One region of the Nissabacter sp. SGAir0207 genome, then DNA from elsewhere that is predicted to be linked to it. Evidence: predicted binding sites of a transcription regulator. Region 1 holds the regulator's gene; each other region holds the start of a gene.

What was found. Region 1 encodes PurR, which represses purine synthesis genes. Its sites were predicted from a motif close to CANGCAAACGTTTGCNTG; they were not measured.
Region 2: a site for PurR is predicted at 5,833-5,850, ahead of galS (HTH-type transcriptional regulator GalS). Genes of this name have one in related genera too.
Region 3: a site for PurR is predicted at 1,549-1,566, ahead of cvpA (colicin V production protein). Genes of this name have one in related genera too.
Region 4: a site for PurR is predicted at 3,881-3,898, ahead of purM (phosphoribosylformylglycinamidine cyclo-ligase). Genes of this name have one in related genera too.

The regions. Positions count from the first base shown of each region.
Region 1 is NZ_CP028035.1:2,158,543-2,166,436, forward strand. It holds gene gloA (lactoylglutathione lyase) at 1-194, shown strand, start outside; gene rnt (ribonuclease T) at 287-970, shown strand; gene C1N62_RS09380 (Grx4 family monothiol glutaredoxin) at 1,035-1,376, opposite strand; gene C1N62_RS09385 (C40 family peptidase) at 1,794-2,579, shown strand; gene C1N62_RS09390 (YnhF family membrane protein) at 2,638-2,727, opposite strand; gene purR (HTH-type transcriptional repressor PurR) at 3,055-4,080, shown strand; gene punR (DNA-binding transcriptional activator PunR) at 4,111-5,019, opposite strand; gene punC (purine nucleoside transporter PunC) at 5,164-6,366, shown strand; gene cfa (cyclopropane fatty acyl phospholipid synthase) at 6,702-7,853, shown strand.
Region 2 is NZ_CP028035.1:2,523,926-2,531,819, reverse strand. It holds gene C1N62_RS11185 (SDR family oxidoreductase) at 1-503, opposite strand, end outside; gene fghA (S-formylglutathione hydrolase) at 671-1,510, opposite strand; gene C1N62_RS11175 (S-(hydroxymethyl)glutathione dehydrogenase/class III alcohol dehydrogenase) at 1,525-2,649, opposite strand; gene C1N62_RS11170 (LysR family transcriptional regulator) at 2,710-3,606, opposite strand; gene folE (GTP cyclohydrolase I FolE) at 3,857-4,519, shown strand; gene yeiB (DUF418 domain-containing protein YeiB) at 4,583-5,740, shown strand; gene galS (HTH-type transcriptional regulator GalS) at 6,016-7,014, shown strand; gene mglB (galactose/glucose ABC transporter substrate-binding protein MglB) at 7,266-7,894, shown strand, end outside.
Region 3 is NZ_CP028035.1:1,106,768-1,114,661, reverse strand. It holds gene purF (amidophosphoribosyltransferase) at 1-971, opposite strand, end outside; gene cvpA (colicin V production protein) at 1,002-1,493, opposite strand; gene dedD (cell division protein DedD) at 1,711-2,421, opposite strand; gene folC (bifunctional tetrahydrofolate synthase/dihydrofolate synthase) at 2,411-3,691, opposite strand; gene accD (acetyl-CoA carboxylase, carboxyltransferase subunit beta) at 3,859-4,776, opposite strand; gene C1N62_RS04885 (DedA family protein) at 5,028-5,696, opposite strand; gene truA (tRNA pseudouridine(38-40) synthase TruA) at 5,776-6,624, opposite strand; gene C1N62_RS04875 (aspartate-semialdehyde dehydrogenase) at 6,624-7,634, opposite strand; gene pdxB (4-phosphoerythronate dehydrogenase PdxB) at 7,703-7,894, opposite strand, start outside.
Region 4 is NZ_CP028035.1:956,929-964,822, reverse strand. It holds gene C1N62_RS04235 (M48 family metallopeptidase) at 1-502, shown strand, start outside; gene arsC (arsenate reductase (glutaredoxin)) at 554-904, shown strand; gene hda (DnaA inactivator Hda) at 917-1,624, opposite strand; gene uraA (uracil permease) at 1,723-3,021, opposite strand; gene upp (uracil phosphoribosyltransferase) at 3,104-3,730, opposite strand; gene purM (phosphoribosylformylglycinamidine cyclo-ligase) at 3,962-4,999, shown strand; gene purN (phosphoribosylglycinamide formyltransferase) at 4,999-5,637, shown strand; gene C1N62_RS04200 (L-fucose isomerase) at 5,642-7,396, opposite strand; gene C1N62_RS04195 (FGGY-family carbohydrate kinase) at 7,745-7,894, shown strand, end outside.

The DNA of each region.
Region 1 (7,894 bases):
ACGGCCACATCGCGCTGGGCGTGGATGATGTCGCAGCAACCTGTGACCAGATCCGCAATGCTGGCGGCAATGTGACCCGTGAAGCTGGCCCGGTCAAGGGCGGCACCACCGTGATCGCCTTTGTGGAAGACCCGGATGGCTACAAGATTGAGCTGATTGAAAACAGCCACGCTGGCAAAGGCCTCGGCAACTGATAGCTTCCCTGATCCTACGGGCGCGGCACGCCGTCGCCCGTCTTCTCCTGCGTATTGCCCTTCCCCTGCATCGGCCGCGAAAATTTGCCATAATGCGCGCTGAATTCGAACCTGATAAGAAACTGATGGCTGATAAAAGTGATCCCAACGCCCTGAGTGGCCGCTTCCGCGGGTTCTATCCCGTGGTGATTGATGTTGAAACCGCTGGCTTTAACGCCCGTACCGATGCCCTGCTGGAGATCGCCGCCGTGACGTTGCGCATGGACGACGACGGCTGGCTGACGCGTGATGAGGCGCTGCACTTCCATGTCGCCCCGTTTGAGGGGGCGGTGCTGCAACCGGAGGCGCTGGCCTTCAACGGCATCGATCCGCACAACCCGCTGCGTGGCGCGGTGAGTGAGTATGAGGCGCTGCACGCCATCTTCAAGATGGTGCGCAAGGGCATGAAGGAGCAGAACTGCAACCGGGCGATTATTGTGGCGCACAATGCCAACTTTGATCACAGCTTCCTGATGGCGGCCGCCGAGCGCGCCAGCCTCAAGCGCAACCCTTTCCACCCCTTCGCCACCTTTGATACCGCGGCGCTGAGCGGGCTGGTGCTCGGGCAGACGGTGCTGGCGAAAGCCTGCATCACCGCCGGCATCCCCTTTGACAGCGCCCAGGCGCACTCCGCGCTGTATGACACTGAGCAGACGGCACTGCTGTTCTGTGAGCTGGTCAACCGCTGGAAACGGCTGGGTGGCTGGCCGCTGGCAACGCCAGAAGCCGACGAGTAAAACAAAACGGGCGACCCTAGGGTCGCCCGTTTTCATTGCCACTGAGGTTGCCCCCGCGCCCGGATTACTGTTGCTCTTCCTGGGAACGGTGCTTCTCGGCGGTCTCTTTAATCAGCTGTTGCAGTTCGCCGCGCTGGTACATCTCTAGCACGATGTCACAACCGCCAACCAGTTCGCCATCCACCCACAGCTGCGGGAAGGTCGGCCAGTTGGCGTACTTCGGCAGCTCGGCACGGATGTCCGGGTTCTGCAGAATGTCCACATAGGCAAAACGCTCACCGCACGCGGACAGCGCCTGTACCGCCTGAGCGGAGAAGCCGCAGCTTGGCAGCTTCGGAGAGCCTTTCATGTACAGCAGGATCGGGTTTTCCGCGATCTGGGCCTGGATCTTTTCAATTGTCGTCATTGTCTTGCTTCCTCAAGCCATTGGCTGGCTATTACGCGTCACATCAAATCAGCAGTGGCCTATTGTAACGAGGGCGGCAACGGGATGAAAACACCATTTTTTGCAGGGTTTTCTTACACGCCCTAAATTCGTCGGCCTGACTGCTAACAATAATTAAACATATGTTAACAGTAACAGATCTGAACGATGAGGTTTATCGGAAAAACGCGTTGCCTCACTGTGCCGCCAGGCCGCTAACCGCTTGAGTTGCGGATAAAAGCAGCATATCCCCCCCCTGGTTTTCACTAATGAAAAAAGCTATTAACTTTTTCTGACAATATGAATTAGAATCAGGGGGTTTCATGCTTTTTTGTGCGGCAGGTTTCAGTAATACTGGGCCTCCATGGATGTTTGTCGGACACTTTTGGTAGCGTTGCCATGCGTTTACTCGTTACGCTTTTCGTTTTGCTTTTTACTCAGCTCTGTATGAATCTGGCGCATGCGTCGCCCCATGCGCGCACGTCGGCCGACCCCCGCAAGGGCCATGCCAGTGAGGCCAGGACGGATGACCGTAAAAAGCGCAAGCCGGTGAAAACCAGCGTAAAGAAAAAAGCCACCAGCCGCGATAAGGCTCAGGTGGTCAAGGTCACGACCAAAAGCGGTAAAACGCGCAAAACCGCCTCCACCCACCTGGTCAAGGTGACGCCGCCGAAAAAGGGCTACAAAAAAGGCTATGGCCGCCAGCGCCTGCCCGGCCACGAGGCCAAGGCCGTGGAGAGCGGCCCGCTGGCACTCAGCCCGGCGCATAAAAAGCGCTACCAGAAAGCCAAGCAAACGGCGATGACCAAGCTGATGAAGCAGGTAGGCAAGCCCTACCGCTGGGGCGGCACCTCCCCCACCACCGGTTTCGATTGCAGCGGACTGGTCTATTACGCCTATAAAGATGTGATGAAGATCCGCCTGCCACGCACCGCCAACGAGATGTACCACCTGCGTGATGCCGCACCGGTCAAACGTGGCGAGCTGGAGAGCGGCGATCTGGTCTTCTTCCGCATCGCCAACCGTGGCGCGGCCGACCATGTTGGCGTCTATCTCGGCGATGGCAAATTTATCCAGTCGCCGCGCACCGGCGAGGACATCCGCATCAGCTATCTGGACAATGACTACTGGCAAGACCATTACGTCGGCGCCCGCCGCGTGATGACCCCCAAGACCGTACGCTGACCACCGCGAAACAAAAAAGACGCCCAAGGGCGTCTTTTTTGTTTCTGGTGCAGGCGGGTTAGCCCAAAACAGCGGTAAAGCTAAAGGCAATGATCACGGTGAGCGCTGCCACGGTGGTGCATAGCGACAGTTTCAAATTGGTATCCATGTGTTCTCCTGAATAACGCACACAAAACCACAATGTTTGTATGAGTTCCCATATTCTCACATTATGGCAGGCAATGCCTATCGCGTTGTGATGCGCAACGGGATAATTTTCTGCTTCCCCTTTGCGCAAGAATAGGGGAAAATTCGCGGTTTACACACTGCGTACCCGGCCACGGCTGCAATGCCCCACCGCTCCCCAGCGAAGATGACCGTCCTCTCCCCCTAGAATTCACTGCATCTCTTACGGTGGGCAGAAGAATAAACGCAGGCAAACGATTAACATTATAGTTACGTGCTGTAACACGTACTTTCAGGAGTCACTTTTCCCATGGCCACGATTAAAGATGTCGCCAAACGTGCTGGCGTGTCCACCACCACCGTGTCACACGTTATCAACAAAACACGTTTCGTCGCTGAAGAGACGAAGGCGGCGGTCTGGGCCGCCATCAAGGAGTTGCACTACTCCCCAAGCGCCGTGGCGCGCAGCCTGAAAGTCAACCACACCAAATCCATCGGGTTGCTGGCGACCTCCAGTGAGGCCCCCTACTTCGCTGAGGTGATTGAGTCCGTGGAGAACAGTTGCTACAGCAAGGGCTATACCCTGATCCTCTGCAACTCCCACAATAACCTCGACAAGCAGCAGGCTTACCTGGCGATGCTGGCGCAAAAGCGCGTCGACGGCCTGCTGGTGATGTGCTCTGAGTACCCGGATCAGCTGATCGGTATGCTCGAGGAGTACCGCAACATCCCGATGGTGGTGATGGACTGGGGTTCAGCACGCAGCGACTTTACCGACTCCATCATTGATAACGCCTTTGAGGGCGGCTACATCGCAGGCCGTTACCTGATCGAGCGCGGCCACCGCGACATCGGCATCATCCCCGGCCAGCTGTCACGCAACACCGGCGGCGGCCGCCATCAGGGTTTCCTGAAGGCGATGGAGGAGGCGAATATTACTGTGCGCCCGGAGTGGGTGGTACAGGGTGATTTTGAGCCGGAGTCCGGCTACAAGGCGATGCAGCAGATTTTGGTGCAGAAGCAGCGCCCAACGGCGGTGTTCTGCGGCGGCGACATCATGGCGATGGGCGCCATCTGCGCCGCCGACGAGATGGGCCTGCGCGTGCCGCAAGACATCTCGGTGATTGGCTATGACAACGTGCGTAACGCGCGCTACTTTACCCCGGCGCTGACCACCATCCACCAGCCGAAAGAGCGCCTTGGCGAGAGCGCTTTTGCCATGCTGTTGGATCGCATCACCAGCAAGCGTGAAGACCCGCAGACCATTGAAGTGCGCCCGAAACTGGTGGAGCGTCGCTCCGTGGCCGATGGCCCCTACCGCGACTACCGCCGTTAATCGGCCAGCCGGGGCCATGCGCCCCGTTTTTTACTCCCCACGCAACCACTCCCGGTTCAAGGTTTCGCTGTCCCCCAGATAATCCAGCAGCCAGCTGAGCGCCGGCGAGGCGCGCGCCTGATCCCAGGTCAGGCAACAGGCGCTGTCCGGGAAGGGTTGCGCCAGCGTCAGCAGCACCAACTCTCCACGATCGATCAGCGGTTGCGCCATGTGCGCCGGAATCATCCCCACGCACAGGCCAGCCAGCAGGCAATCCAGCGCGCTGGTCCAGTCTGGTGCCACCAGCCGCCGTTGGTTATCCAGCGTCCAGGTATCGCGCTTCGGCAGGGTGCGGGAGGTGTCCTCCAGACAGAGGGCTGGCCACGGGCGTAACTGCTCATCCGCCAACGGGCCGGGCAGTTGTGCCAGCGGATGGGTACGGCTCACCACACAGCGCCACGGCAGAAAGCCCATGTCGCGGAAGCGGTAGCTGCCGCCCACCGGCACGGCGCGGGTGGCCCCAATCGCTGCATCCACCCGTCCATCCGCCAGCGCATCCCAGACGCCGTTAAACACCTCCGGCGAGATCAGCAGCTCCATATCGGGAAACTCGCGGTAGAAATCGAGCACTAGCTGCCGGGTGCGATCCGCACGCACCACCCGATCCACCGCCAGATTGAGCTGCCCACGCCAGCCATTGGCCGCCTGTTGGCACTGGCGACGCGCGGCCTGCATTTTTTTGATAACACCGCGCGCCTCCTCAATAAAAACCTGCCCGGCTTCGGTAATTGCTACATCACGGTGGCGGCGCTCAAACAGTTCCACCGCCAGCCACTGTTCCAGCTGGCGCACGGTGTAACTGACTGCCGAGGGCACCCGGTGCAGCTCCTGCGCTGCCGCGCTAAAGCTGCCGGTACGCGCCACGGCGTCCACCACCTCCAGCGAATATTCTGACCACATGGCGCGGCCCCCCTGTTTCTGCTTGCAAAATTTTTCACAGCATGGCGCAAATTTTAACGTTTCACAATGCCCCGGCTGCTCCAGTAGAGTGCACACCGCTATGCGTTTTTCTTATCACCTGCTAACAAACCATAGGGATTTGCTATGACCCACTCCCCTCTTTTCATGCTCTATCTGGCCGGACTGAGCGTGCTTGGCTTTTTGGCCACTGACATGTACCTGCCGGCCTTCGCCCAGATGCAGGCGGATCTTTCGCTGACGCCCAATGCCATCAGCGCCAGCCTGAGCCTGTTTTTGGCCGGTTTCGCCTGCGCCCAGCTGATCTGGGGGCCGCTCTCTGACCGCATCGGCCGCAAGCCCGTGCTGGTGCTGGGGCTGTTGATGTTTGCCGTCGGCTGCGCCGGGATGCTGTGGGTGCAGGATGCGCGCCAGCTCTGGCTGATGCGCTTTGTGCAGGCGGTGGGGGTCTGTTCGGCGGCCGTAAGCTGGCAGGCGCTGGTGGTGGAACGCTGCACGGGCGAGCAGGCGAAACGGGTGTTTGCCACCATTATGCCGCTGGTGGCGCTGTCACCGGCGCTGGCCCCGCTGCTGGGTGCCTGGCTGCTGAACCACTTTGGCTGGCGCGCCATCTTCCTGGCGCTGCTCGCCATCACCCTGCTGCTGCTGGTGCCAACGCTGCGGCTCCAGCCTGCCAACCGGCCGGGCACTGATCACCCGGCCCCCAAGGTAGGGATGCTGGCGCTGCTCGGCTCCCGCGTCTTTAGCGGCAACGTGCTGATGTATGCCGCCTGCTCGGCAGGCTTCTTCGCCTGGCTGACCGGCTCGCCCTTCATCTTGCACGCCATGGGCTATGGCGCGGATGCCATCGGCCTGAGCTACGTGCCACAGACCTTTGCCTTCCTGATTGGTGGGTTTGGCTGCCGCTACGTGGTTAGCCGCCGTGATGGCAAGGTGCTGGTGCCGTGGCTGCTGGCTGGCTATGGCCTGAGCATCATCGCGCTGTTCCTGCTGGCCTGGCTCGCCACGCCGGGGCTGGCGCTGCTGCTGGTGCCATTTTGTGTGATGGCTTTGGCAAATGGCGCACTCTATCCCATAATTGTGGCTAACGCGCTGCTGCCCTTCCCACAAAGCACCGGCAAGGCCGCGGCCCTGCAGAACGCCCTGCAACTGGGACTCTGCTTCGTCGCCAGTCTGGTGGTGTCGGCCTTTATCAGCCAGCCGCTGATGGCAACCGTCAGTGTGATGCTGAGCACCGTGGGCCTGGCGTTGGCGGGCTACCTGCTCCAGCGTAATGCGCCGGCGCAGGCGGCCATCCGTCAGGAGCGGCATACTAACCAAACGGCATAATTGCCTTATTGAATAATCGCTTGATTATTCTTTGCGCCAGAAGGGATTGACTATTGAGTATCGTTTCTGGCGCGCCTATACTCTTTTTCAGTCGATAAAAACAACGGCTTTACAAAACTTTTATCAAGTCTTGGTGCGCGAGGAGTGCGCGCATTTTGTCAGGGATGATGCCCCGCTGCCCTGCCCCTGGGCCACCGGGATTCGTCCCACTTTCCTCTGTACATAGTCGAATATCAGATACGGCGGGTCACCCCGCGGGTTCTCGTATACGCCTGCAAATTGTCTATGCTTTTCCTTGCAGGTCATAAGTCAGAAGAAAAGGTGATGGAGAAGCTATGAGTTCATCGTGTATAGAAGATTTGAGCATTCAGGATAACCAGTGGTATCGCATTGCCCATGAGATGCTCAGCCAGGCGGATATCGAAATCAATGGCTCCCGGCCCTTCGATATCACCATCAATAACCCCGATTTTTTTAAGCGCGTATTGCAGGAAGGCTCACTGGGCCTTGGCGAAAGCTACATGGATGGCTGGTGGGAGTGCGAGCGGCTCGACATCTTCTTCCAGCGCGTGGTGGCCGCCGGTCTGGAGCACAAGCTGCCCCACCACCTGAAAGATACCCTGCGCATCGCTGCCGCCCGCCTGACCAACCTGCAATCCAAAAAGCGTGCCTGGATCGTCGGCAAGGAGCACTACGACCTTGGCAACGATCTCTTTACCCTGATGCTTGACCCCTACATGCAGTACTCCTGTGGCTACTGGAAAGAGGCGGAAACGCTTGAGCAGGCACAGGAGCACAAATTGCGCATGATCTGTGAGAAGCTGCAACTGAAGCCCGGCATGTCGCTGCTGGATATCGGCTGTGGCTGGGGTGGGCTGTCCGCCTTCGCCGCCCGTCACTACGGCGTCTCCGTGACCGGTGTCACCATCTCCGCCGAGCAGCAGAAGCTGGCCCAACAGCGCTGTGAGGGGCTGGACGTCACTATCCTGTTGCAGGACTACCGCGATCTGGACCAGCAGTTCGATCGCATCGTCTCCGTCGGGATGTTTGAGCACGTCGGGCCGAAAAATTACCAGACCTACTTTGACGTGGTGGCGCGCAACCTGCGGCCAGATGGCCTGTTCTTGCTGCACACCATTGGCTCGAATAAAACGGACATGCATGTCGATCCCTGGATCGACAAATATATCTTCCCCAACGGCTGCCTGCCGTCGGTCAAGCATATTGCCCAAGCCAGCGAGGGGCAGTTTGTGATGGAGGATTGGCACAACTTCGGCGCGGATTACGATCGCACGCTGATGGCCTGGCATGAGCGTTTCATCAAGGCGTGGCCGCAACTGGCGGAGAACTACTCCGACCGCTTCTACCGGATGTTCACCTACTACCTGAATGCCTGTGCGGGGGCCTTCCGCGCGCGCGATATCCAGCTCTGGCAGGTGCTGTTCAGCCCGCACGGCGTCGAGGGCGGGCTGCGGGTACCGCGCTAAACATGAAAAAACCGGCCAGGGGCCGGTTTTTTTTCGCCTGT
Region 2 (7,894 bases), 370 kb from region 1:
GCGAAGACGTTAGTCTCAAAGGTCTTGCGGAACTGCTCGGTGGTCAAATCGCTGATGTTCTCAATCGCCACCTGCTTACCGGCCACCAGCGCCAGAATATCCAGCCCGCCCAGCTGCTCATGGGCATCGGCCACCAGCTTCTGGCAGAAGATCTCATCGCTGATGTCGCCCGGCAGCAGCACGGCCTCGCGGCCCGCCGCACGTACCAACTCCGCCACCTCTTCGGCGTCACGCTGCTCGGCGGGCAGGTAGTTGATGGCGACATCCGCCCCTTCACGGGCGTAGGCGATGGCGGCCGCGCGGCCGATACCGGAGTCACCGCCGGTGACCAGCGCTTTGCGGCCCTCCAACCGGCCGCTGCCGCGGTAGCTCTCCTCACCGTGATCCGGAGCAGGCTGCATATTGACGGCCAAACCCGGCGCGGGCTGAGTCTGCTTTGGATAACGGTCATGCTTGTACTGGGTGAGTGGATTCTGGCGGGTATATTGGTCTGGTTTTGACATCGTTTCTTCTCCATTCACTTGAAACAACAGGAGGCGCCCCAGCACTTGCGGGGCGCATGACATTCGCTTCTGACCATAAAGTGTAGTAGATCCCGACGGTTGCGCCAGCCAGCGTGCGGGAGAGCGGCCCCCGCCGCGGGTGGGCGGGGGCCGGGGGAGGGGGCAAATCAGGCGAACAGATGCTGCGCGTGGAAGCGCAGGTGATCCTCGATAAAGCTGGCGATAAAGAAGTAACTGTGGTCATAGCCGGGCTGGGTGCGCAGCGTCAGCGGCCAGCCATTCTGGGTCGCCAGCTCCTCCAGTTTGCTCGGCTGGAGCTGGTCTGGCAGGAACTGGTCGGCGTCGCCCTGATCGACCAGCATCGGCAGCGGTTCGGCCGGGCGGCTCGCCAGCAGGTGGCAACTGTCATAGGCCAGCCAGCGCTGCTCATCCGCGCCCAGATAGGCGGTGAACGCCTTGCGGCCCCACGGCACCTGGCTCGGGTTGACGATCGGCGCGAAGGCCGAGGCCGAGCGGTAGCGCTGCGGGTTGCGCAGCGCCAGCATCAGCGCGCCGTGGCCGCCCATTGAGTGGCCGCTGATGGATTGGCGATCGCTGACGTTCACCTGCTCGCGCACCAGCGCGGGCAGCTCATCCACCAGATAGTCATACATCCGGTAGTGCGCCGACCACGGTGCCTCGGTGGCGTTCAGGTAGAAGCCCGCCCCCTGGCCGAGGTCATAGCTTTCGTCATCCGCCACCCCTGCGCCGCGCGGGCTGGTGTCTGGCATCACCAGCACCAGCCCCAGTTCGGCGGCGACCCGCTGCGCACCAGCCTTCAACGTGAAGTTCTCGTCGTTGCAGGTCAGCCCGGAGAGCCAGTAGAGCACCGGCGGCGGGGCATCGTCGCGCGGCGGCGGCAGGTAGAGGCTGAAGGTCATGTCGCAGTTCAGGCTGCTGCTGGCGTGGCGGTAGCGCTGCTGCCAGCCGCCAAACAGCCGGTGTTCCTCAAGAAGCTCAATGCTCATCCGGTGCGCCCCGCTTACTGGTCAAAGTGGATGACGGAGCGGATCGACTTGCCCTCATGCATCAGGTCGAAGGCCTCGTTGATCGCCTCCAGCCCCATGGTGTGGGTGATGAAGTCATTGAGCTGGAACTTGCCGTCGAGGTAGTCCTGCACAATGCCCGGCAGCTGCGAACGGCCCTTCACGCCGCCAAACGCCGACCCGCGCCAGACGCGGCCGGTCACCAGCTGGAACGGGCGGGTGGCGATCTCTTCGCCCGCGCCCGCGACGCCGATGATCACTGACTCGCCCCAGCCCTTGTGGCAGCACTCCAGCGCCGAACGCATCACGTTGACGTTGCCGATGCACTCAAAGGAGAAGTCCACGCCGCCGTCGGTCATCTCGACAATCACTTCCTGAATCGGCTTGCTGTGATCTTTCGGGTTCACCAGATCGGTCGCGCCCAGTTTGCGCGCCAGCTCAAACTTGCTGGTGTTGATGTCGATGCCGATGATGCGGCTGGCTCCGGCCATCTGCGCGCCGATGATGGCCGACAGGCCGATGCCGCCGAGGCCAAAGATCGCCACGGTGTCGCCCTTTTTCACCTTGGCGGTGTTCATCACCGCACCCATGCCGGTGGTGACGCCACAGCCCAGCAGGCAGACCTCCTCCAGCGGGGCCTCCTTGCTGATTTTTGCCAGGGAGATCTCCGGCACCACGGTGTACTCCGAGAAGGTAGAGGTGCCCATGTAGTGGAAGATCGGCTGGCCATTCTTGGAGAAGCGGGTGGTGCCATCCGGCATCAGCCCCTTGCCCTGTGTGGTGCGGATCGCCTGACAGAGGTTGGTTTTGCCAGAGCGGCAGAATTTGCACTCGCCGCACTCTGGGGTGTAGAGCGGGATCACGTGGTCGCCGACCGCCACGCTGGTGACGCCTTCACCCACGGCTTCCACCACGCCGCCGCCCTCATGGCCGAGGATCACCGGGAAGATGCCCTCCGGGTCTTTGCCGGAGAGGGTGTAGGCATCGGTGTGGCAGACGCCGGTGGCGACGATGCGTACCAGCACCTCGCCCTTCTGCGGCGGCATCAGATCCACTTCCTCAATGGTCAGCGGCTGGTTAGGGCCCCAGGCCACGGCGGCGCGGGTTTTGATCATCTCCATGTGTTGCTCCTTACAGGGTATTTAGGGGTGTCAGAACAGGGATGGCGCAATAAGTGTACGTCACTCACCGGCAATCGGGTGTTTCAGCGCCGGAACGACGCCATCGTTGTACTCAATAATGATCTCCTTCAACGCCCGCACATTGGGGCTGAAGGCTTCACGCCGCCAGATCAGGTGGGTGGCGGTCTCCGCCACCTCCGGCGGCAGCGCGTGGGCGGCCACTTGCCCTTCGCCGGGTAGCTGCGCCAGCACCGTGCGCGGCATCAGCGCGATGCCCGCGCCGCTGGCGACGCAGGCCAGCATCGCGTGGTAGGAGCGCAGGGTTTGCACGCTGCCGACCAGCACGCCAGCCTGTTTCAGCCAGGCCAGCAGGGTGTGGCGGTAGCTGCACCCCTCGCCGAAGGCAAACACCGTCAGCGGGCCACTGCCCGCCACGGGCAGGGGAGTGCCAGCCGGTGCCACCAGCAGCAGCTCCTCACGGAAGGCGACGCAGGCGTTGAGGTCATCCGGCTCAACCGGGCCATCCACCAGCGCGGCGGCGAGGGTGCCCGCACGCACGCGCTCAATCATTTCGCCGGAGGTGCCGGTCAGCAGCGACAGCGACACCGCCGGGAAGCGCTGGTGGTAGCGCGCCAGCAACAGCGGCAGCCGGGTGGCGGCGGTGCTCTCCATCGACCCCAGGGCGAACTGGCCGGCTGGCTCACCGGCGTGGGTGATGCTCATCGCCTCATCGCTTAGCGCCAGAATGCGTTGGGCGTAGTTCAGGAAGTTGTGGCCCATTGCCGACAGCCGCACGCGCTGCTTCTCGCGGATAAACAGGTCTGTGCCCAGCTCCTGCTCGAGCTGGCGCAAGCGGGTGGTGAGGTTGGAGGGGACGCGGTGCAGCTGTTCGGCTGCCTTTACCAGCGAACCGGTCTCCGCCACGCAGCAGAACATCCTAAGCTGGGTCAGATCCATGTTTTCTCTTTTTGTGAGGAAGTGAAAGGATGTTATTCATTTTTTGTGAGTGTAGCGATCTGGTGACGCGTTGGCAACTGGCGATAACCGGGCGGGCAGGGGAGCACCCATCCACACCACCGATAACTTGCAGCTATTTCATCAATCACGAAGCGTAATCGCTGGATAATCGCCGTCTACTCAACTACAGTGAGGCACCAAATTTTGGCGTGATCCCAGCCAAAATTGTAATACCTGTAGGAGAAGAAGAATGGCAACGCTGAGTAAAGAAGCCGCACTGGTTCATGAAGCGCTGATGGCGCGCGGCCTGGAGACCCCCTTGCGGCCGGAACCGATGCTTGATCGGGAGACCCGTACCCGCCACATCCAGGAGCACATGACCAGCATCATGCAGTTGCTGAACCTCGACCTGAACGATGACAGCCTGGCGGAGACGCCGAACCGCATCGCCAAGATGTATGTCGATGAGATCTTCTCCGGCCTGGATTACAGCAACTTCCCGAAGATCACCATCATCGAGAACAAGATGCGGGTGGATGAGATGGTGACGGTGCGTGACATCACGCTGACCAGCACCTGCGAGCACCACTTTGTCACCATCGATGGCAAGGCGACCGTGGCCTACATTCCCAAAGATGGCGTGATTGGCCTCTCCAAGATCAACCGCATCGTGCAGTTCTTCTCCCAGCGCCCGCAGGTGCAGGAGCGTCTGACGCAGCAGATCCTGGTGGCGCTGCAAACCCTGCTTGGCACCAATAATGTTGCGGTATCCATTGATGCGGTACATTATTGCGTGAAAGCACGCGGTATCCGTGATGCGACCAGCGCCACCACCACCACTTCGCTGGGCGGTCTGTTCAAGTCCAGCCAGAACACCCGCCAGGAGTTCCTGCGCGCTGTCCGCCACGTCTGAGTCCGCACCCCGTTACCGGCGACGCCCCAAGGCGTCGCCTGACACTACAGGATGTTGTGACCTATGCGCCAACCACGCATTGCCCCCCTTGACTGCGCCCGCGGGATCGCCATCCTTGGCATTCTTCTGCTCAACATCAACTCCTTCGGCCTGCCACGCGCGGCCTACCTGAACCCGGCCTATCTGGGGCAGCCCTCCACCGGCGACGCCTTGACCTGGGTCATCATGGATGTGCTGGCGCAGGCCAAATTCCTCACCATGTTCGCGCTGCTGTTTGGCGCCGGGCTGCAACTGCTGTTGCCGCGTGGCTCCGGCTGGATTCAGGCGCGCCTCTCCTGGCTGGTGCTGCTTGGGCTGGTGCACGCCATCTTCTTCTGGGAGGGGGACATTCTGCTCTCCTACGGGCTGATTGGGCTGGTGTGCTGGCGCATGATCCGCGAGGCACCCTCCAGCCGCACGCTGGTGACCACCGGGGTGCTGCTGTTTGTGCTGGGGGTGGCGGTGCTGGCGATGTTCGCCTTTATCACCAGCCCGGAGCCGGGCAGCTTCTGGCTGCCGGGGGCGGCTGACCGCCAGTATGAGGCGCTGTGGAAGATGCAGGGCGGCCCCGAGGCGTGGCGCAACCGGCTGGATATGCTCTCCTCCATGCTGATCTCGATTGCCGCGCAGTATGGCTGGGAGCTGATGGGCGCGATGATGGTGGGCGCGGGCCTGATGCGCAGCGGCTGGCTGCGTGGCAAGTTCAGCCTGCGCCACTACCGCTATACGGCGCTCTGCCTGATAACGCTTTCATGGCTGATCCAGATCCCGACGGCGCTGGTGCAGTGGCATTTGGGCTGGGAGTACCGCTGGAGCGGCTACCTGTTACAGGCACCGCGCGAGATTGGCGCAATGATGCAGTCGATTGGCTATCTGGCGCTGGTCTACGGCTTCTGGCCGACGCTGGTGCGCTGGCGGGTGTGCGACTGGCTGTCGCAGGTCGGGCGCATGGCGCTCACCAACTATCTGGTACAGACCCTGATCTGCACCACGATCTTCTACCGCTTTGGTTGGGTACAGCACTTTGGCCGCCTGCAACTGTTGGCCTTTGTACCGGCGGTGTGGCTGGTGAACCTGCTGCTGTCAGTGGTTTGGCTGCGCTTCTTCCCACAGGGGCCAGTGGAGTGGGTCTGGCGCCGCCTGACGGCGCTCACTGCCGGCCGCTCCGATTCCGTCTCCTGATCCCCCGGTGCCCAGCGTCTGCCGGGCACCAGCATATTCCTCCCTCAGTGCTGTGCTTTGCCGCATAATTTCCCCTGAAAGTTAAAGAAATGTATGAAAACGTTTTCTTTCCTGTGACGTGATTCACGAAGGGGGGCGGGCAAAGTCGCTAGGATAGCGACGTGCAGTCAGTGCCCCTTTACCAGCCGAATAACAGGAATCTCCATGATCGTTTCCCTTTTCATTGCCTTTTGCCCCCGCCTTTCGCCCCTGCCACCGGCAGGCGGGAGGCCGCAATGATCACCATCCGTGATGTGGCGCGCCGCGCTGGCGTCTCGGTGGCGACGGTCTCCCGCGTGCTGAACAACTCGGCCATCGCCAGCAAAGAGACGCGCGAACTGGTGCTGAAGGCAGCGACCGAGCTGGGCTACCGGCCGAATGCCAATGCGCAGGCGCTGGCGACCCAATCCAGCGACACCATTGGCGTGGTGGTGATGGATGTCTCCGATCCCTTTTTCGGCGCGCTGGTCAAGGCGGTGGATACCGTTGCCCAGCTGCACCACAAATATGTGCTGATCGGCAACAGCTACCATCAGGCGGAGAAGGAGCGCCACGCGATTGAGGTGCTGATCCGCCAGCGCTGCAACGCCCTGATTGTCCATGCCAAGGCGCTGGATGATCGCGAGCTGATCGCCTTTCTGGAGCAGGTGCCGGGCATGGTGCTGGTCAACCGGATCATCGCGGGCTATGAGCACCGCTGCGTTGGGCTGGACAACGTCAGCGGCGCGCTGATGGCGACCCGGCTGCTGCTCAGCCACAATCACCGGCGCATCGGCTATATCGGCTCCAACCACCCGATTGAGGATGACGTGCAGCGCCGCGAGGGCTACCGGCGCGCGATGGCGGAGGTGGGGCTGGCGACGCCCGAGGCGTGGTACGCCGCCGGCCCGCCGGATTTGCAGGGCGGCGAGGCAGCGATGGTGGAATTGCTGGGGCGCAACCAGCAACTGACGGCGATTTTCGCCTACAACGACGCGATGGCCGCCGGGGCGCTGGCAGTGCTGAAAGAAAACGGTATCAGTGTGCCGCAGGGCTGCTCGCTGGTGGGGTTTGATGACATCCCGATCGCCCGTTACACCAGCCCGAAGCTGACCACGGTACGTTATCCCATCATGTCGATGGCCACTTTAGCGACCGAACTGGCGCTGAAAGGGGCGGCTAACCGGCTGGAGAGCGGTGTAACTCACTGTTTTATGCCGACGCTGGTGCGCCGCCACTCGGTGGCGCTGCGCTGAAATGCGGAAACGGTCACGAAGTGTCATGATTGCCTTGTGTAACCGCTTTCAAATTGTGAACGCATTCACAGTTAATTAACAATACAGCGATTATGATGCAAACGTTTTCTGTCAGGATGTGTCAACACGTTTACAAATAGTCACACCCTGGCAATTTCCCGCCGCGCCGCCACCGGCTACACCACACACAGCGTGCGCGGGGGACAGAGCGGCAACCCCTGGTTCTACCCTACATAAACCGGAGACGACAAATGAATAAGAAGGTCTTTACCCTGGCCGCAGTGGCCGCCAGCATGCTGTTCGGCGCAGCGGCACACGCGGACACCCGCATCGGCGTCACCATCTACAAATACGATGACAACTTCATGTCGGTGGTGCGCAAGGCGATTGAGAAGGAAGCCAAATCCTCTTCGGATATCGAACTGCTGATGAATGACTCGCAGAACGACCAGTCCAAACAGAATGACCAGATCGACGTGTTGCTGGCGAAGGGCGTCAAGGCGCTGGCCATCAACCTGGTAGACCCGGCTGCCGCGCCAGTGGTGATTGACAAGGCTCGCGGCAATGACGTGCCAGTGGTGTTCTACAACAAAGAGCCGAGCCGCAAGGCGCTCGACAGCTATGACAAAGCCTACTACGTCGGCACCGACTCCAAGGAGTCCGGCATCATTCAGGGCGAGCTGATCGCCAAGCACTGGAAAGCCAACCCCGCCTGGGATCTGAACAAAGATGGCACCGTGCAGTTCGTGCTGCTGAAGGGCGAGCCGGGCCACCCGGATGCCGAGGCGCGCACCAAGTACGTCATCGACACCCTGAATGGCAAAGAGGGCCTGAAGACCCAGCAGCTGCAACTTGATACCGCGATGTGGGACACCGCACA
Region 3 (7,894 bases), 1.1 Mb from region 1:
CCCTGACGGTACGGCTTGTTCAGGATGCGGGCGATCTCCAGCGCGATGTCGTTGGAGGTCTCCGGGATCGGGATCACCACGTCAATCTCCAGATCTTCCCACTCGCGGGCAATCTTCTGGCCCAGCTTCTCGCCCATGCGCACGCGGGCGCTGTAGACGGAGATTTTGTCGATGAAGGAGTCCGGGCGCGCAAAGTAGACATACTCGAACAGGCACGGGTGGAACTTCGGGTTCTCCGCGCACTGGCGGGTAAACAGCTGGCCGCGCTCGGTGATGTAGACCGCCTCGCCCGGCGCGACGTCGCGCAGGAACTCAAAGCCCAGCGTATCCAGCGCCACGCTCTCGGAGGCCACCATATACTCAATGCGGCCATCTTCCAGGGTGCGCTTGCCAATCACCAGCGGGCGGATGCCGTTCGGGTCACGGAACGCCACCAGCCCGTGGCCGATGATCATCGCCACGCAGGCGTAGGCCCCGCGGATCTGCTTGTTCATCGCCGTGATGGCCGCGAAGATGTTCTCCGCCTCCAGCGGGTAGTGCTGGAAGCGGTCCAGCTCGCTGGCGAAGATGTTCAGCAGGATCTCGGAGTCAGAGGTGGTGTTCACGTGACGGCGCGCCCCTTCGAACAGCTTACTGCGCAGTTCATGGGCGTTGGTCAGGTTACCGTTGTGCGCCAGCGTGATGCCGAACGGCGAGTTGACATAAAAAGGCTGCGCTTCTGATGCACTGGAACTGCCGGCGGTCGGGTAGCGTACATGGCCGATGCCCATGTTACCCTGCAAGCGTTGCATGTGACGTGCTTCGAACACATCTTTCACCAGACCGTTTGCCTTACGCAGACGGAAGCCGTTGTTGGCATCAATGGTGATGATGCCTGCGGCATCCTGCCCACGGTGCTGGAGCACCGTTAACGCGTCATAAATCGACTGGTTGACCGGCATGAAACCGGCGATCCCGACAATACCGCACATGTTGTCTTTTCCTCATCAGCGCTGCCGCAGTTAGAGATGCTGCGGCAAGAAACTCGACGTGCTCTGCAGGTAGCTGAAAAACCACCTGATGATAATGCTGAACTGCGGAATCAACTGAGACTGTTTCCAGTCAGCACTCTGTGAAAAGCCGGTGAAGGTGTCCAGAAAGAACAGGATGGCGGCGACGATCAAGACACCGCGCAACGCGCCGAAACACACGCCCAGCACCCGGTCTGTGCCTGACAGCCCGGTGCGCTCCACCAGCGTACCGATCACATAGTTAACAACCGCACCTACGAGCAACGTCGCGATAAATAAGATGCCGATTGCGATTCCGTTCCGAACCAGTTCGCCTTCAAAACGGGTGAAATAGATGGCAAGGTAGGGGTAGTAGTGACTGGCCACAAAGAACGCACATCCCCAGCTAACCAGTGAGAGCGCTTCACGGACAAACCCCCGGATCAGGCTGACAAGCGCCGAAAACCCGATAATTGCAATGATGACGTAATCAATCCAGACCATGACAATTCCAATGATGATCCGCCCCGCATCCAATTCGCGGCGAATTCTAACAGAAAAAGAAAACGTTTGCGTAGGGGAAATCTGGCCCTGTCGCAAATAATTAATTGTGCTTAAAAAAACCTCAATCCCGGCAGAAACATAGCGTGGCCGTCAGCGATTCCCTCCCCTGAAACGATAAACGGGGCGCCAAAGGGCGCCCCGTTGTGGCTGGTGCCAATCAGCGTCCGGCGCTGTAGGCGCGGATCTGGCCGCTCAGCCCGCTGATCTGGTTCAGCTCCGGCAGCGCCGACTGCAACTTCTGCTTCGAGGCGTCCGGCCCGACAAAGATACGGGTGATCTGCCCCTGCACCGGCGTGGAGGGCACGGTGTAGGCGCGATAGCCCGACAGGCGCAGGCTGGCAACAATCTCATTCACCTTGGCGGCGTTCTTCAACGCGCCAAGCTGGACGATGTAAGCCTGCCCGGCCGGTGCGCTCTCCGTTGCCTGCGGCTTCGGCTCTGGCTTCGGCTCTGGCTTGGGTTCCGGCTTCGGCTGCGGTTTCGGCTCCGGTTTTGGCTGGGGCTTCGGCTCCACCGGTTTTGGCTTCTCCACTACCTGCGGCTTGCTTTCGGTCATCGGCGGCGGCGACACCGTCACCGGCGCTTTTGTTGGCGCACTGCCAGCGGCGCTGTTTAGCTCGGCGTTTGGCCGGGTGGCGGCGTCCACCGCTGGCCCTGCCCCTTCCGGTGGCTGGGCTGGCAGTGACTGGGTCGCCGGCGGCACCGCGTCATTCTCCTGGCTGTCGCCAGCCTTCGGCACCAGCGGAATGGCCGCGAACTCATCTTCATAGTGCTTCTTTTTACCATCCAGCAGGCCCGGCAGTACGATGACGCCAAGCGCCACCAATATCACCGTCCCGACCAAACGGTTCTGGAACTTACTCGCCACGGCTGTTTCCCGCCTCTAGTGCCTCCATGACATGCGCCACGGTATGGAATGACCCGCAGACAATCACAATGTCATGATCATCAGCATCCTGCATTGCCTGTTGCCAGGCTGATTTGACATCGGCGAACTGCCGCGGTTCCGTCAGGTGCGCGGCCAGTTGCTCGGCGCTGGCCCCGCGCGGCCCCTCCAGCGGCGCGCAGTACCAGACGTCCACCTGCGGCGCCAGACAGGCCAGCGTGCCGGGAATGTCCTTGTCCGCCAGCATCCCCACCACCGCGCGCACCGTCGCACCGGGCGCCTTCGGCAGTTGCGCCAACCGCTGCGCCAGATAGCCCGCGGCGTGCGGATTGTGCGCCACGTCGAGGATCAGGCGCGGCGACTCGCTGACGGTCTGGAAGCGGCCCGGCAGCATCGCCTGTTGCAGGCCAAGGCGGATCGCCTCCTCCCCCACCTGCAAAGCAGGCGAGGCATAGTGCAGCGCGGCCAGCGCGGTGGCGGCGTTGTCCAGCGGCACCTGCGGCAGCGGCAGGTCAGCCAGCACCCGGCCACCGCACGCCCAGCGCCAGTTCTCTGGCTGGGCGCTGAAGTGCCACGCCTCGCCACGCGCATAGAGCGGCGCGCCCAGTTCCGCCGCCACCTCAGCGATGGTGTGCGGCATGTCCGGCTCGCCCACCACCGCCGGGCGGCCCGGACGGAAGATGCCAGCCTTCTCACGGCCAATGCTCTCGCGATCCGGCCCCAGCCAGTCGGTGTGATCCAGCGCGATGCTGGTGATCACGCCCACATTGGCGTCAACGATGTTGGTGGCGTCGAGGCGGCCGCCCAATCCCACCTCGAGGATCACCACATCCAGCGCCGCCTGTTGGAACAGGTAGAGCGCCGAGAGGGTGCCGTACTCAAAGTAGGTCAGCGTGGTGTCGCCCCGGCCCGCCTCCAGCGCGGCGAAGGAGGCGCAGTGCGCCGCCTCGGGCAGCTCCTGCCCCTGAATGCGCACCCGCTCGGTATAGCGCACCAGATGCGGCGAACTGTAGACACCGACGCGCAGGCCAGCGGCGAGCAGAATCGCCTCCAGAGTGCGGCAGGTAGTGCCCTTGCCGTTGGTGCCGGCGACGGTGAAAACAAAGGGGGCGGGTTGCAGCAGGGAGAGGCGCTCGGCCACCTGCCTGACGCGCGTCAGGCCAAGATCAATCGCCTGAGCATGAAGGTGTTCCAGATAATGAAGCCACGTGGCCAGGGGCGACGTGGCTTGGGGAGTGGGTAGAGTTTGCATCGGTCCCGTTCGGCTTACGCTGCGCGTCGTGCAGCGGATGTGGACAACGCACCACCCACGACGTCGGCGCAGATGGTGCCCCATGTCAGGCGTGACGGGCGGCAGCCGGGCCGGTTACCGGGGCGGACAGGCCGCCCCGCAGCCCTCGCGGGCCGCCATCAGGCCGATCAGACGTCCTGTTGGCTCTCGCTCACCACGTCGTCGCCGTCCACCACATGGACAACCACATTTGGCTCCGGCTGGTTGGTCAGCTTGGCGAGGATGCCGGCCAGTTTGCCACGCATCTCCGGGCGGCGAATGATCATGTCGATCGCGCCCTTCTGGATCAGGAACTCACTGGTCTGGAAGTCAGCCGGCAGCTTCTCGCGCACCGTCTGCTCGATGACGCGACGGCCAGCGAAGCCGATACGCGCTTTCGGCTCGGCGACGTTCAGGTCACCCAGCATCGCCAGACTGGCGGAGACGCCACCCATGGTCGGGTCAGTCAGCACGGAGATGTACGGCAGGCCACGATCCTGCATCTTCGCCAGCGCGGCACTGGTTTTCGCCATCTGCATCAGCGACATCAGCGCCTCTTGCATACGGGCACCGCCGCTGGAGGAGAAGCAGACCAGCGGGCAGTTGTCTTCCAGCGCCTGCTCGACCGCACGCACAAAGCGCGCGCCGACCACGGAGGCCATCGAGCCGCCCATGAAGGCGAACTCAAAGGAGGCCACCACCACCGGCATACCGTGCAGCGTCCCTTTCATGACGATCAACGCGTCTTTCTCGTCGGTCTCTTTCTGGGCCGCGCTCAGGCGATCTTTATACTTCTTGGAATCCTTAAACTTCAGCACATCCTTTGGCTCAAGCTCGCTGCCCAGCTCCACATCGCTCCCCTCATCCAGGAAGGTGTGCAGGCGCATACGCGCTGCAATCGGCATGTGGTGATCGCACTTCGGGCAAACCATCAGGTTGCGCTCCAGCTCCGCCCGGTAGAGTACCTGGCCACAGCTGTCGCATTTGGTCCAGACGCCCTCAGGAATGTTGGCCTTCCGGGTTTGGGTGATAGTGCTCTTATTTAGAATTCGTTCAATCCAGCTCATTGATGACCTTTCTGTTTGAACCCGGCAAACGCCAGTCCACTGTTCTTGCCCGCCGGGGCCACCCCATAAAAAAATGCCTGAGAACCGCGCCGGGCGCGTTGCTGAGGCACTGACTTGGGTGTGTCACGACGGACAGACCATAAATGTCGCTCATTAAACCATAACGGTTCGACGCTGTGGATAAAAAACTGGTCAAACCGTTAGGTTAATGTCGTAAAAACTTAATCATTGTGTGACAGCGCGACCCGGTATCAGGGTTTCTGCGTCCGCGCGCGGGCGGCAGCGCGGCGATGGCGCCACACTTCAATCACGCCCGGCAGAATTGAAACAAGGATTATGGCGACAATCAAGAGCTTCAGGTTTTCCTGCACCACCGGCAGGTCACCGAACAGGTAACCGGCATAGGTGAACAGCAGCACCCACAGCAGCGCGCCAATCACGTTGTAGGCGGCAAAGTGGCGGTAGGACATATGCCCCATGCCCGCGACGAACGGCGCAAAAGTCCGCACGATCGGCACGAAACGCGCCAGGATAATCGTCTTGCCGCCATGCTTCTCATAGAAGCGGTGGGTCTTGTCCAAATAGCTGCGGCGGAAGATTTTCGAGTTGGGGTTGCTAAACAGCCGGTTGCCGAACAGTCGGCCAATGGTGTAGTTCACCGCGTCACCCAGCACCGCCGCACAGATCATCAGCCCCGCCATCAGGTGCACGTCCAGGCTGTTGGAGGGCAGTGCCGCCAGCGCGCCCGCCACAAACAGCAGCGAATCGCCGGGCAGGAACGGGGTGACCACCAGCCCTGTCTCGCAAAACAGAATCAAAAACAGGATGCCATAAATCCAAACGCCATACTGCGCGACCAGTTCTGCCAGATGAACATCAATGTGCAGAATAAAATCAATAACGAAGCGGATAAAGTCCATGGGCGAAATCTTCTGTCAATGCAGGTCAACCCCGCAGGTTTTCACGTTTACCCGGCGAACCGGATCCCTGTACTGCCTGTTAAATTACCGGCATTAGCGTATCCGGCAGGAACAGCGGCCCCAGCGACGGTTGCGGCAAGGCAAAGCGCTCCGGGTAGTCCACGTCCACCAGATACAATCCCTCGGCCCGGGCGGTCGCCGCCGCCTGGGTGCGGTCCTTCACCGCCAGAAGGTGGGCCATCCACGTCTCTGGCTGGTTGCCGCAGCCGATCTCCATCAGGCTGCCGACAATGTTACGAACCATGTGGTGTACAAACGCATTGGCCTTGATATCTACCACAATATAATTACCCAAGCGCGTAACATTTACATGTTTTACATTGCGCCACGGGGTGCGCGACTGGCACTGCACGGCGCGGAACGAGGTAAAGTCGTTCTCGCCCAGCAGGCACTGCGCCGCGCGCTGCATCCGTTCGGCATCCAGCGGCTGGTGGTAGTGGGTCACCCCCTGTTGCAGGATTGCTGGCCGGTAGCGGTGGTTGTAGATCACATAACGGTAGCGGCGGGCGGTGGCGCTGAAGCGGGCGTGGAAATCCTCCTCTACCGCCTTGACCCAGCGCACCGCAATGTCGCGCGGTAGATGGGTATTGACGCCCATCGTCCAGGCGGCGTCCTTGCGCACCGCGTCGGTGGTGAAGTGCACCACCTGGCCGGTGGCGTGCACCCCGGCGTCGGTGCGCCCGGCGCAGAAGACGCTGACCGGGTGCGCCGCCACCTTGCTGAGCGCCGCCTCCAGACAGCCCTGTACGCTGGCTACCTCCTGCTGCCGCTGCCAGCCATAGTAGCGGCTGCCGTCATACTCGATTCCCAGCGCCAGCTTGAACTGGCCTGCCGTCGCCTCCGGCGGCAGGGTTACGGCCTCTGACATCAGTACATGTACTCCTGCACCAGCTTCTCGGCGGTCTGCACCGCCATCAGCGCGCCGCCGAAGCGGATGTTGTCGGCCACCGACCAGAATTGCAGGATCTCTGGGATGCCGTAGTCATTGCGCACGCAGCCGATGCTCAGGGCGTCGTTGCCGGAGGCATCGGTCACCTGAGTCGGGAACGCCTGCTCGTCGCTCAGGGCGATCTCTTCCACATGGCGGAACGCCTCCAGCGCCTCGTCGGCCGCCATCGGCCGCAGCGCTTCCAGATTCACCGCCTGCGCCACGCCGTAGAACACCGGCGACTGGATGCAGTTCACCGACACCGGCAGGCCCTCGTCCTGCAACACCTTGCGCACCTGATCAACCAGACGGCGCTCCTCACGGACGCTGCCCTCCTGATCGGCCAGCAGCGGCAGCATGTTGAAGGCCAGTTGCTTGGCGAACAGGCTCTCCTCCACCGGCATCCCGTTCAGCAGGCGGGCGCTCTGGCTGGCAAGATCGTCCACCGCCGCCTTGCCGTGCGAGGAGGCAGGGATCAGGCTGGTGACGTGCAAACGCGACAGGCCAGCCTGCTCGGTCAGCGGCTTGATGGCGGTCAGCAGTTGGCTGGTGAGGCTGTCGGCCAGCGCCACCACATTGCGGTTGCGGTAGTCAGCCAGCACGTGCGGGTTGACGCCCGGCACCACCAGCGGCACGTCTGGCTCCATGGCGAACAGGCCACTGCTGTCAATCACCAGACAGCCAGCGTTGGCCGCCTCGTCCACATAGCGGGCGCTCGCCTCGCTGCCAGCCACAAAGAAGGCCAGTTGCGCCTGCGACCAGTCAAACTGCGCGGCGTCCTGCACCATGACCGATTTACCGTTAAAACGGAGGGTCTCGCCGGCGCTGCGGTCGCTGGCCAGCGGAAAGAGGTCGCCCACCGGGAACTGGCGCTCTTGCAGTAACTCCAGCAGTGCGCCGCCTACCGCGCCTGTGGCCCCCAATAGGGCAATATTCCAGCCGTCAGACATCGTGGTTTCTCCAGAAAAAACAAAAACAAAGGGCGGTCATGCCGCCCGGTACACAGAGGGGTGACGCGCTACTTCAGCCGGGCAGTGAAGCCCAGCCGCGTCAGCAGCGTGGCCGTGGCCTCGTCGTCACAGTGGATGCAGAGCGACGACCATTCGCGCCGCTCCTGATAAAATTTACGCAATTTGTCGAACTCGCCCGGCTGGCCAGCCACGCGGCGCAGCGGGGCGTCATCACGCCGCACATCATACACCAGGTGCAT
Region 4 (7,894 bases), 1.2 Mb from region 1:
GGCGAAAAAATATGCCGACGCCGCGCGCCTGCTGGAGTCACTGCTGGCGCAAGACCCCGGTAACGTCTGGTATCTCGATCTCTTTACTGACGTCGATCTCGGCCAGAGCCGCGCGCCGCAGGCCATCGCCCGGCTGGAGAAGGCCAACGCCGCCAACAAGAACCCGGTGCTGCAACTCAACCTGGCCAACGCGGAGCTGGAGGCCGGTCGGCCGTCCGACGCGCTGCGCATTCTCAACCGCTATACTTACAGTTACCCGGACGATCCGAATGGCTGGGAGCTGATGGCGCAGGCCGCCGCGAAGCAGAACCTGCGCGCGCAGGAGCTATCCGCCCGCGCGGAAGGATTGGCGTTGAATGGCAAGATCGATCAGGCGATTGAGCTGCTGAGCAATGCCAGCGCCCAGTCCCGGCTCGGCAGCCTGGATCAGGCGCGCTACGACGCGCGCATTGACCAGTTCCGGCAGATGCAAAAACGCTTTAGCCAATACCAACGTAGCTAACCTTACGGCACGCCCGGCGTGCCGGTTTACCCACTTTTCAGGAAGCCTATTATGCAAACCGTCTCGATCTACCATAACCCGAATTGCAGCAAGAGCCGCGAGGCACTGGCCCTGTTGGAGCAGCAGGGCGTCAAGCCTGACATCATCTTCTATCTGGAGACCCCGCCCTCCTTTGACACGCTGCAAACGCTGGTGCACCAACTGGGCCTCTCCTCGGCACGCGACATGATGCGTCAGGGCGAGGAGATCTATCAGAAGCTGAAGCTGGCGGAGGAGAGCAGCGAGGAGGCGTTGATTCAGGCGATGGCCGATCACCCGCGGCTGATTGAGCGTCCGATTGTGGTGGCAAACGGCAAGGCGCGCATTGGTCGGCCGCCGGAGCGGGTACTGGAGATCCTGTGACGCCGCGCCCGGCTACAGATTAAGGATCTCTTTGACGAAGGGAATGGTGAGCTTGCGCTGGGCGGTGATGGAGGCGCGGTCGAGCTGGTCGAGCGTCATGAACAGGGTGCGCATCTCGCGATCGAGCCGCTTCAGCAGGAAGCGGCCCACGTCTTCCGGCAGTTCAAAGGCACGCAACTTGGCGCGCAACTGCAATGCCTGCAACTTCTCCTCATCCGACAGCGGCAACAGCTTGTAGATCTGCCCCCAATCGAGGCGCGAGGCCAGATCGGGCAGTTGCAGGCTGAGCTGGCGCGGCGGGCGGTCACCGCTGATGAACAACCGGGTGCGGCCACTCTCCAGAATGCGGTTGTAGAGGTTAAAAATCGCCATCTCCCACGCCTCATCACCGGCGATGCACTCGATATTGTCGATGCAGACCAGCGCCAGCTGCTCCATGCCATCCAGCACTTCCGGGACGAAATAGGCGCGCTTGTCGAGCGGCACATAGCCGACGGCTTCACCACGCTGGGATAGCTCGGCACAGGCCGCGTGCAGCAGGTGGCTGCGGCCGCCGCCGACGCGGGACCAGAAGTAGATGTAGGTCCCATGTTCCTGATTCAGTGCATTGTGGATGGCAGCGAGCAGGGAGGGGTTCTCCCCCGGATAAAAACTGGCGAATGTCTCATCATCCGGAAGATAGAGTGGCAATGAAAGCTGTGCCGGTGTGTTCAGAAGCACCTCAACCAAAAACTGGCAGTAAAACCCGGCGAGTCTACCACACAAACGGCCGCCAGTAGAACCGGCGGCCGCACAATGTGGCCGGGGCGGCGGCGGGCCTAGTGGCGCGGCTCCGCCGGTTTGTCGGCGTCTTGCGGCGCCAGCACCTGCTCCTCGCCACGGAACAGCTCAATCACGCGGAACAGCAAGCTGAGGAAGATGCCGACGATGGTCGCCAGCGCCATGCCCTTCAGTTCGGCCGCGCCGATGTGCACTTTCGCGCCGCTGACACCGATGATCAGGATCACCGAGGTCAGAATCAGGTTCTGCGCGCGGTTGTAGTCCACCTTGGACTCAATCAGCACGCGGATGCCGGAGGCACCAATCACGCCGTAGAGCAGCAGCGACACCCCGCCCATTACCGGCACCGGCACCGCCTGAATCGCCGCCGCCAGCTTGCCGACGCAGGAGAGCAGGATTGCCAGAATCGCCGCGCCGCCAATTACCCAAGTGCTGTAGACCTTAGTGATCGCCATTACGCCGATGTTCTCGCCGTAGGTGGTGTTGGGCGTCGAGCCGAAGAAACCGGAGATCATGGTGGAGAGGCCGTTGGCGAACATGGAGCGGTGCAGCCCCGGCTCGCGCAGCAGGTCTTTCTGCACGATATTGGCGGTCACCACCAGGTGGCCGACGTGCTCGGCGATCACCACTAGCGCGGCGGGCAGGATGGTCAGCATCGCCACCCACTCAAAGCGCGGGGTGTAGAAGGTCGGCAGCGCGAACCAGTGCGCCTGCCCGATCGGGGTGACATCCACCACGCCCATAAAGAAGGCGAGCGCATAGCCCACCAGCACACCGATCAGGATCGGGATGATGGCGAGGAAGCCGCGGAACAGCACCGAACCCAGCACCGTCACCGCCAGCGTCACCAGCGAGATGGTGACGGTTTTGCCGTCCACCGCCGCGCCATCTGCCGGCAGCAGCCCGGCCATGCCGGCCGCCACACCCGCCAGCTCCAGGCCGATGACCGCGACAATCGCGCCCATCGCCGCTGGCGGGAACATCACGTTGATCCAGCCGATGCCAGCCTTCTTCACAATCAGCGCCACCACGCAGAACAGCGCGCCGCAGAGGATGAAGCCGCCGAGCGCCGTCTCATAGCCGAGCGGCAACAGCAGCAGCACTGGCGAGATGAAGGCGAAGCTGGAGCCGAGGTAGGCCGGGATCTTGCCCTTGCAGACAAACAGATAGAGCAGCGTGCCGATGCCGTTGAACAGCAGCACGGTGGCCGGGTTGATCTTGAACAGGATCGGCACCAGCACTGTGGCGCCAAACATGGCAAACAGGTGCTGGAAACTCAACGGAATCGTTTGCAGTAGTGGTGGACGCTCACTCACCCCGATGGCGCGACGGGTCATGGTTTCTCTCTCCAGGAAGGACTTATTGACAGTGTGGTAAAAAAATCAAAAAAAAGCCGACTTCTCAGTCGGCTTAACAGCGTTACTTGGTACCAAATATTTTGTCGCCCGCATCGCCCAGGCCTGGGACAATGTAGCCTTTCTCATTCAGACGCTGGTCGATGGAGGCGGTGAACAGTTCCACATCCGGGTGCGCTTTCTCCAGCGCGGCAATCCCTTCCGGCGCGGCCACCAGTACCAGCACCTTGATGCTGGTGCAGCCGGCTTTCTTCAGCAGGTCGATGGTGGCAATCATCGAGCCACCGGTCGCCAGCATCGGGTCTACCACCAGCGCCATGCGCTCTTCGATGTTGGAAACCAGCTTCTGGAAGTACGGCACCGGCTCCAGGGTCTCTTCGTCGCGGTAGACGCCAACCACGCTGATGCGCGCGCTCGGCACGTGCTCCAGCACGCCCTCCATCATGCCCAAACCGGCACGCAGGATCGGGACAACAGTAATCTTCTTGCCTTTAATCTGGTCAACTTCAACCGGCCCGCACCAGCCATTGATGGTGACCTTCTCGGTCTCCAGATCGGCGGTCGCTTCATAGGTCAGTAAACTCCCCACTTCAGAAGCCAGCTCACGAAAACGCTTGGTGCTGATGTCGTTCTCGCGCATTAAGCCCAGCTTATGTTTGACCAGCGGGTGTTTTACCTCAACGATCTTCATAATTATTCTCCCCTACGATGGTTGGCGGCCAAAAAAATCGCGAGATTATAACGCCTTTTTTTGGTCGCGCCAGCGCTAATCTCCTGATCGAGATCAACAGATTTTGATAAGTAGTATAGAAGGCAAAAGCGATTTCCCCTTCATAAGCTACTCGCAAACGTTTGCCTGGGCTGTTAGAATTGCGCCGCTCCATTTTAACCACCAATTGCAAACCGCCGTGGGGATTCAGCAGTGACCGACAAAACCTCTCTCAGCTATAAAGACGCAGGTGTGGATATCGATGCAGGTAACGCATTGGTAGACCGCATTAAAGGTGTAGTGAAACAGACCCGCCGCCCGGAAGTGATGGGTGGGTTGGGCGGTTTCGGTGCCCTGTGCGCGCTGCCGCAAAAATATCGTGAACCGGTACTGGTATCCGGGACCGACGGCGTCGGCACCAAGCTGCGTCTGGCAATGGATCTGAAACGCCATGACACCATCGGCATCGATTTGGTGGCCATGTGCGTCAATGACCTGGTGGTGCAAGGGGCGGAACCGCTGTTCTTCCTCGACTACTATGCGACCGGCAAACTGGACGTGGATACCGCGGCCAGCGTGATCACCGGCATCGCCGAAGGGTGCAAACAGGCCGGCTGCGCGCTGGTGGGCGGCGAGACCGCCGAGATGCCGGGCATGTACCACGGCGAAGATTATGACGTGGCCGGGTTCTGCGTCGGCGTGGTGGAGAAGTCCGAGATCATCGACGGCAGCAAGGTGCAGGATGGCGACGCGCTGATCGCACTGGCCGCCAGCGGCCCGCACTCCAACGGCTACTCGCTGGTACGCAAGATCCTCGAAGTGAGCAACACCGACGCCGCCACCGAGCAGCTGGACGGCAAATCGCTGGCCGATCACCTGCTGGCCCCGACCAAGATCTATGTCAAATCGGTGCTGAGCCTGATTGAGCAGCTGGAGGTGCACGCCATCGCCCACCTGACCGGCGGCGGCTTCTGGGAGAACATCCCGCGCGTGCTGCCAGCCAATACCCAGGCGGTGATTGACGAGGCGAGCTGGCAGTGGCCGGCGGTGTTCAGCTGGCTGCAACAGGCGGGCAACGTGAGCCGCCACGAGATGTACCGCACCTTCAACTGCGGCGTCGGCATGGTGATCGCCCTGCCCGCCGAGCTGGCGGATCAGGCGGTGGAACTGCTGAACGCCTCCGGCGAGCAGGCGTGGAAGATTGGCCGCATTCAGGCCTCTGACGCGGCTGAGCAGGTGGTGATCGGCTGATGAAGCGGATTGTGGTGCTGGTTTCCGGCAATGGCAGCAATTTGCAGGCCATGATGGAGGCCTGCAAACAGGGACGTCTCCACGCCACCGTCGCCGCCGTGTTCAGCAACCGTGCCGACGCCTATGGGCTGGCGCGCGCGCGTGACGCGGGCATTCCGGCCCATGCGCTGGATGCGCGCGATTTTGCTGGCCGCGAGGCGTTCGACGCCGCGCTGGCCGACAGCATTGACGCCTACGCGCCCGATCTGGTGGTGCTGGCGGGCTACATGCGCATCCTGAGCGCGGGCTTTGTCCGCCACTACGCCGGGCGGATGCTGAACATCCACCCCTCCCTGCTGCCGAAATACCCCGGCCTGCACACCCACCGTCAGGCGCTGGCGAACGGCGATGCCGATCACGGCGCGTCGGTGCACTTCGTCACCGAAGAGCTGGATGGCGGCCCGGTGATCCTCCAGGCCAAGGTGCCGGTGTTTGACGGCGACAGCGAGGAGGATCTTCAGGCGCGCGTGCAGGTGCAGGAGCACCAGATCTACCCGCTGGTGGCCGAGTGGTTCGTCAGCGGGCGGCTGGTGATGCGCGATGACGCCGCCTGGCTGGATGGCGAGCGCCTGCCCGCCGTCGGCCATGCGGCGGAGTAACCGCTCAGCGCCGGTAGAGCGGGCCGAACGTGCGGCAGGCACGGTAATCCTGCCCCTCGCGATCCATGCCGAGGGCTGACCACACGGACGGGCGGTAGATCTGCCCGTCCGGCACATTGTGCATACAGACCGGAATGCGCAGCATCGACGCCAACGTAATGAAATCCGCCCCCACATGCCCGGCCGTCAAGACGCCGTGGTTTGCCCCCCAGTTCTCCATCACTGACTGAAGATCCCGGAACGGCCTCGTGCCGGTCAAACGCGCGACAAACCAGGTGGTCGGCCAGGTCGGGTCGGTGCGCTGGTCGAGCGTGTCATGCACCGCTGGCGGCAGATCCACGCTCCACCCCTCGGCAATCTGCATCACCGGCCCCACCCCGTGGATCAGGTTGATGCGCGTCAGGGTGAAGGGCACGCCGCCACGGGTAACGAACTGCGACGAGAACCCGCCGCCGGGGAAGTAGTCACGCCGCGCCGGCCACCAGCGGGTCGCCGCCAGACACGCCTCCGCCTCCTGCTCGCTAATCTCCCAGTGCGGTTTCAGCGTCGGGTTGCCCTGCGCGTCACGCTGCTGCGCGCTGCCATCCAGCGCCGCCGAGCCGGAGTTGATCAAGTGGATCACGCCGTGCTGCGCCCGACCCTCCAGCCGCTGGCCGGTGACGCGCGCAATCGCCTCCGGTGACCAGTAGGTGCGCACGTCAGCGAAAATCTGGGCGCTGCCGGTCAACAGGTGGCCAAACAGCATCGCCACGCCATTCAGGCTGTCATTCTCCGTCGCCACCACCAGCGGCTGGCGTCGGCCATTCCAGTCAAAGGAGCTGTTGAGCAGCGCCTCGGCGGTGTCGCCATTCGGGTAGCGATCGGTCCAGTGCCGCTGCCCCTGAAAACCGGCGGCGATGGCGTGGTAGCCCAGCGCCTCCTCCTCCCAGCCGCGCGCCGCCAGCGCCGGATTGCCCTGCATCATGTCGCGGATACAGATCGCCATCAGCAAACACTCTCGCAGCACCGCTGGCCGCTGCGCCTCCTCGGCGTTGCCAGCGAAGCGGAAGTGCGCCTGCGCCCACGCCTGCGCCCGCTCCAGCTCCTGCTCATCATAGATCGCCTCATCCATGCGGCGGCGCAGCTCCGTCATGTCCACTGCCTGCACCTTCATGCCGAGCCAGGACTCAAAGAAGCCGTGATCGACAATCGATCCGGCAATGCCCATCGACACGCCACCGAGCGAGAGGTAGCTGCGGCCGCGCAGGGTCGCGACGGCCAGCCCGGCGCGCACGAAGCGCAGCAGCTTCTCCGCCACGTCCGTTGGGATGGTGGTGTCGCCCGCCTCCTGCACGTCACGGCCATAAATGGAGAAGGCCGGGATCCCCTTCTGGTTATGCGCCGCCAGCGCGGCGGCCAGATAGACCGCGCCGGGGCGCTCGGTGCCGTTGAAGCCCCAGATTGCCTTGGGCCGCAGCGGATCCATGTCGATGGTTTCACTGCCATAGCACCAGCAGGGCGTGACGGTCAGCGTCAGCCCCACCTGCTGGGTGCTGAACTGCGCCTCACAGGCCGCAGCCTCCGCCATGCCAGCGATGCAGCTTTCGGCGATCACGCACTCCACCGGCGCACCGCAGGCGTGGCGCAACGTTGAACTAATCAGCGCGGCGGCGGCCTGTGCCATCGCCATGGTCTGCGCCTCCATTGACTCACGTACCCCGCGGCGGCGTCCATCGATCACCGGACGGATGCCGACCCGCGGCAGGGCTGTTCTGTTCATAGTTTCTCCTTGGCGAGCGCCGCCCCCCGGATCGGAAGCCGGCTAAAACCTTTGCTAACTCGAGTTAGCATAAGGATCGCTTCGCCAGTTGTTCAATGCTTTTCCACGCATTCTGTGAGCCTTTTCACGCCCAATCCTGCCCGCCCTTGAGGCCACAATAGGCAAAAGGCTTAATTATCATTGCATTAAGTCGAAATTGTGCAGACGATCACACTCTGACACCAAAGCGCTTGGCGAAATGCGGTGGGTAAAATAGCGTCAACGCTATTAGCTAACTCGAGTTAGCCGCTATCAGGCCGCGTTGCGCGCTAAAGGCGGGTGTGCTCGGCGATAAAACAAGGAGCCGTGATGAGTGACAACTATTTTCTGGGGGTGGACGTCGGGTCTGCCAGCGTGCGCGCCGCGCTGTTCAATGCCACTGGCGAGAGGCTGGGCTGCGCCAGCCGGCCCATCTCCCAGTTCCACGCCAGCGGTGAACGGGTGGAGCAATCCTCCACG